2 regions of the Lysinibacillus telephonicus genome follow, and region 1 is predicted to be linked to the other one. Evidence: riboswitches for the same ligand, from Rfam matches in the RefSeq annotation. Region 1 holds a riboswitch; the other holds the start of a gene.
The links. A riboswitch is a leader RNA that binds a small molecule or an ion and turns the genes downstream of it on or off. The one in region 1 is predicted to bind preQ1.
Positions count from the first base shown of each region.

Region 1 (3,095 bases):
GGAGTAGAGTTTCCTTATGATCTAAAATCGTTTGTAAAATGGTCATTATCGTATGCGCTCCTTTAAAATGGATTGGCTGTATTCCACCACTGCGTCTAGTTTTGATAATGCACGGCCAGACATAATGCTGTCACGGGCCATATCAATACCTTCATTGATAGATGCAGCTGAACCGTAGGCAAAGAAACCAATTGCAGCATTTAATAAAACAGCATCAAAGTAAGGACTTTGTTTTCCTTTTAGTAAATCACGCAAGATAACAGCATTTTCTTCTGGAGTTCCACCAATAAGTGCGCTAACAGAGACAGCAGATAATCCGTAGTCCTCAGCATTTAAGGTGAAAGCTTTAATCTCTCCATTTTCAAGGAGAGCAAGCTTGTTTTCGCCATCGAGTGATGCTTCATCCATACCTTGTGTGCCAGAAACAACAACTGCACGTTCACGACCTAAAATACGAAGAACTTCGGCATATTCGCTGACAAACTCAGGGCGATTAATGCCGACAAGCTGAGTTGTTAAATTAACTGGATTTGTAAGAGGACCAACCATATTAAAAATAGTTGGTTTTCCAATCGCCCTGCGAACTTCACCGATGCGTTTTAATTTCGGATGAACATTTGGAGCATACAGGAAGGTAATACCTTCTTGTTTTAACAAATCAACAGAATCATTAATAGTAAAGTTTGTATGGATGCCCAATGCTTGCAACACGTCTGCACTGCCTGAAGCACTTGAAATTTTGCGGTTGCCATGTTTTGCAACGGAAACATTATTTGCAGCAAGAACGAATGCTGCTGTTGTACTAATGTTGAAGCTTTTTAGTCCGTCGCCGCCAGTTCCGCAATTGTCAATATAAGCACCATTAGGGACGGGTACTGAAGTGGCATTAGCTTTCATAACAGTTGCAAGGGCTGCAATCTCCTCAGTTGTTTCGCCTTTTTCACTTAAGGCAACTAAAAAAGCTGCAATATCTTCTTGTGGTGTTTCCTCATTAAATACGAGCTCGGCAGCTTGAATCATGTCATCATACGATAAACTTTCATTTTGCTTCACAGTTTTTGTAAATAATTGAATACTCATCTAAACTCATCCTCCCAAAATCATAAATTAGCAGGTTAGATAAATGAAACTTTAGGTGAGGGGGGCTTTTGCGGAAAATAAAAAAGTCCTCTACAAAAGGAAATCCCTTTTGTAGAGGACGATAATAGACCGCGTTGCCACCTCTGTTGAAGCATTGTTTACTTCCACCTTGGTGTGTTTTTCTTTACGAATAGGTGAATTAACACCCGAATTTAAGTAAACGAAAAACACTTCCTTATAACGTAGGAAAGACGTCAACTAACTGCCGCTAGTTGCTCTCATAAGGCCCATTCACAATATGTGTGCACTAGTTCACACCAACCACTAGCTCTCTTAAGAACACTATATTGCTACTATTCTTATTCATCAATTTTTCTCAGCTATACTCATCTAATTTCTAAACTCTGCTTTGCTCAAACGGTGGTCGCGCTCCCGCAACCTGCTACCGTATACGAACAATTTTTGTTAACTAGAATTGTAGACTTAATTTTTCTTGTTGTCAATGTTTTCTGAAAAATTGTAGTGGGATTTGGTTTCAACGTCTTATAAAGCTCTAAAATAAAAAGCCGAGAACATAAAGCTCCCGGCAAAATACAAATTAAACTAAATCTTTGAAGTTTAAACGTTTATTTAAAAGATGCATAATTGGCACCCCAACAGCTAATACAACGAATTCGCCTACTGCACATGTAAACCATGTCAATAAGAATGGCAATTCTAGTGCTAAGTTTAATTCGAAGGCAATGATGAACATTGTAACAGTAAATAAAAACGTATTAATGATCATGCGCAATAATGTGTTTTTCACAAACTTACAAATCAAAATAAAGATTGTAAGAGTGATAATAGAGTGGCTAACACCAAACACTAAATCGTATACGCCCAATGGTGAAAATAAATTTGAAATAAATACACCAATAACAATGCCTAGCATAAAGCGTGGATTAAATGCCACTAAGTGATTAAACATCTCCGAAACCCGAAATTGGATCTCTGTAAAACCAAATGGTGCAACTAAAAGGGTAACCGCTATATAAAGCGCAGCAATAATCCCGGTAGTCGCTAAAAACTTCACTTTCATATTCATTTCTCCTTAGTTTTTTTTCGTGGGATGGTTTCGAACCACGGTGACTGAACACAAAATAATATACTATAATAATTCTTTTACTATGTCAAATTGTTATTAAAAGGTAAGAGGTATAGGCTAGAAGTTTTACAAAGATGCGAAAAATGTCGAAAAATAGACAAAATTTTAAAATTTTATTAACATAATAATTTCTTTACAGGAATTCAATGTTTTAACGGTTTAAAGCGCCAAATTAATATTTTTAATGTAGTAATTTGAATTTACTATATTCAGAACATTCTTAATGTTGTTGACTATCATGTTGCAGCAATGTAATATATCGATAAACTCAAACTTTTTTGAATTATTAAATAGGTAAAGAAATTTATTCAAAAACGAGTCTATAAATCTTATTTGAGAGAAATAAGGGGGAAGTTTACATGAAAAATAGTATGGCAAAGCTTTCGTTCTTACTATTTGGTTTAGTACTTTTACTAGCTGCATGTGGCGGCGGTAATGAAACATCTACTGAATCAACAGAAGGCAACTCAGGTACAAACACAGATACAGAACAGCCAACTGATGCAAAGTCATTTAAAGTCGGGATTACACAAATTGTTGAGCATCCATCGTTAGATGCTGCAACAGAAGGTTTTAAAGCAGCTCTTGAAGAATCTGGTTTAAACATAGAGTTCGTTGATAAAAACGCTCAAAATGATCAAAGTATGAATACGACAATTGCACAAGACTTAGTAAATCAAGGTGTTGATTTAATTTTTGCTAACTCAACTCCATCCGCTCAAGCAGTTAAAGGTGCAACATCTGATATTCCAATCATTTTCACATCTGTAACAGATGCTGTAGGAGCAGAATTAGTAGAATCAATGGAAGCTCCTGGAGGCAACGTAACAGGGACTGTAGACTTACATCCTGATACAATTGCAAATAC
Region 1 is NZ_CP155468.1:679,904-682,998, forward strand. It holds gene trpC (indole-3-glycerol phosphate synthase TrpC) at 1-46, opposite strand, end outside; gene trpD (anthranilate phosphoribosyltransferase) at 46-1,080, opposite strand; T-box leader at 1,192-1,456, opposite strand; gene MKY04_RS03325 (QueT transporter family protein) at 1,679-2,161, opposite strand; PreQ1 riboswitch class I at 2,168-2,212, opposite strand; gene MKY04_RS03330 (ABC transporter substrate-binding protein) at 2,587-3,095, shown strand, end outside.

Region 2 (3,095 bases), 780 kb from region 1:
CTCCGGCAGCTTCTGCACGTGCTTTAAAGTCATCAACCCAGGCTTTAGCTTCTTCTTCTTTATTTAAAAGTTTGCCAATTTCAATGTGTTGCGTTAAATAATCAACTTTTCCCCAAGTATAAGTAACTGTAGGAGCAATTTGACTTAATTTATCAACATTTTTAATAGTTGATAATCCAATGATTAAATCTGGTTCTAATTCAATAATTTTTTCTAAATCTTCATCTGTAACGACTTCAGCATCCTTTAATTTATCAGCAAGTGCTGGACTATTCTTAGACCATTCTTCTACACCAACGATATTGCCACCTAACTGCAATACATTGCCGGCAAAACCGGAAAGTAAAACAATTCTTTGCGGGTTTGCAGGAACTTCAACTGGACCATTTTCAGATTGGTACGTAATAAATTCTTCGTTTTGTTCTTTTGAAGTATTGTTATTATCGTTAGCTTCTTCTTGTCCACAAGCACTAATAAGAAGAACTAGAAGCAGCATAAACGGGAATATGAGTTTTTTCATGTTGTTTTTCTCCTTTTAATAAGTTGTAAGTAATGCACATCGGTTTATTTGTTCTGGGATCCTGTCCAATTACTGCATCGATTTCAAAAATTTGCCGAAGCACATCCTGAGTAATAACTTCTTCGCAAGTGCCCGCTTTCACAATTTCACCATCTTTTAGGGCGATGATATAATCTGCAAAACGAGCTGCTTGGTTTAAATCATGTAAAACCATAATAATTGTGCGTTCCTGTTCATGATTTAACTTTTGTAATAATTCTAAAATCTCCAATTGGTGTGCCATATCTAAATAAGTCGTAGGTTCATCTAGAAAAATAATTTCCGTTTCTTGAGCAAGGGCCATAGCAATCCACACACGCTGCCTTTGACCGCCAGATAAGGCATCAACAGGGCGATGTTTATAATCGGCTGTTCCTGTAACCTCAAGCGCCCATTCAACTACTTCATAATCTTTTTTGGTTAATCTTCCAAAACCATTTTGGTAGGGAAACCGTCCGTAGGATACTAACTCGGAAACGGTTAAACCAGAAGTACTATCGGGAGTTTGAGGAAGAATGGCCATCTTTTTAGCGAGGGATTTTGTATTTTCCTTTGAAATATTTTTCCCATCTAATAGAACTAATCCAGACTGATGGGGGATAATCCGGGTAATGGCTTTTAATAATGTGGATTTTCCACAACCATTCGAACCAATAATGGTTGTGATTTTTTTATCGGGAATAGTAACACTAAGATTTTTTACTATTAACTGTTCACCGTAGCTAATGCTTAAATCATCTGTAAAGAGGCGAACCATCATTTTATACCTCCAAAATTAAAGATTAATATATTATTGAAAATGATTATCAGTATCGATTATGTTTTAAATATAAAACGAGCTTTATTGAATGTCAATTTAAAATTGAAAATCAATTATATAGTTAGGTATTTGTGCTAAGGCTTCGCTTTATACATCGCATATTAAATGACAATTAGAAAAACTAAAAAAGTTAATTTTGCTGTGCTTTTTGTTTTCAATAATAGCCTAATTTTATTTGTCATTTTATAATATCACAAAGTAATTTAGAATTATTAATATTGTAATAAATAATATATTTGAAAATATTAATAAGGAAAGAACATAAATTTACAATTAAGGAATACTGAAGAATTAACATAAACTGAAGTGGAAAAATAACTAAGAAATATACAGTTATAATAAATGCAGGGATGTTGATACTAATAATTTCTAATTGACGGTTAGCTCCGTATTATATATTATATTGAAGGAAAACGAATGCCCGGACTATAACGGGAGAGGTTCATAGCTGATACCCTCTATAAAAAACTATGGAAACATGACAATATGCCATGTCCATAAAGGACGTGGCTTTTTATGTTTTTTACATAAGTTTTAATAGAATGATTAGTGGTGCCTCTCTTGAAAAGTGTTGGGAAACATTTTACAAGGAGGTTTTTTTATGTCTGGCAGAAGCCATGAAGAAGGTTTAAAGGATTTAACGTTATTAGGAAATCAAGGAACAAAATATTTATTCGAATATGCACCCGAAGTATTGGAGGCGGTGGATAATCTTCACTCAAACCGTGATTATTTCGTTAAATTTAATTGTCCTGAGTTCACAAGTCTATGCCCACTGACACATCAGCCTGATTTTGCGACAATCTATATTTCATATATCCCGGACAAAAAAATAGTGGAGAGTAAATCGCTAAAATTATATTTATTTAGCTTTAGGAATCATGGTGATTTTCATGAGGATTGTGTGAATATCATTATGAACGATTTAATCAAATTACTTGAACCAAGGTATATAGAAGTTTGGGGGAAATTTACTCCACGTGGAGGAATTTCAATAGACCCATGGTGCAACTACGGAAAACCAGGTACTAAATATGAAGAAATGGCTAATTATCGTTTAATGAATCATGACCTTAATCCAGAAAAAATCGATAATCGATAAACCAAGTTGAATCTATATAAATTAAGAAAGGGAAAATTCATGAGAATAATATTCTACCTATTATCCATTATCATCGCTAATGTTGTAACGGCAGCGTTTGCACCTTTACAATTAGGGATGTTTATCGTTCCGATGGGGACGCTTTTAATTGGATCAACCTTTATTTTTAGAGATCTTGTGCAAAATAAATATGGCAGAGCAAAGACCTATTTATTTATTTTTATTGCATTAATTTTATCAGGTATTGTTTCATTCATACTTGGGGATACAGTTTGGATTGTGATGGCATCTGCAATTTCATTTGTAATCTCCGAGACGGCTGATACAGAAATTTATACACGTTTGAAACTTCCGATTGCTTGGCGAGTATTATATAGCGGGATTGTTGGAGGATGTCTCGACTCTGTAATTTTTGTAGTAATTGGTTTAAGTCCGATTGGTGCAAATGTTTTACCATGGGAAGCTATTCCAGCGGCTATATTAGGCCAAATCATCGTAAAGACAGTAATTCAAATGTTCGGTGCACTAATTTATAACCGAGTTCGTGTAATTAATAGAAAACCTCTAATCTCAGAATAATAAATTATAGTTAATAATTTTCCTTAAAATAAGTT
Region 2 is NZ_CP155468.1:4,501,484-4,504,578, reverse strand. It holds gene MKY04_RS21780 (iron-hydroxamate ABC transporter substrate-binding protein) at 1-520, opposite strand, end outside; gene MKY04_RS21775 (ABC transporter ATP-binding protein) at 471-1,316, opposite strand; PreQ1 riboswitch class I at 1,811-1,857, shown strand; gene queF (preQ(1) synthase) at 1,981-2,481, shown strand; gene MKY04_RS21765 (VUT family protein) at 2,521-3,060, shown strand.
Region 2: linked by a shared signal. The riboswitch ahead of queF (preQ(1) synthase) and the one ahead of MKY04_RS03325 (QueT transporter family protein) in region 1 are both predicted to bind preQ1.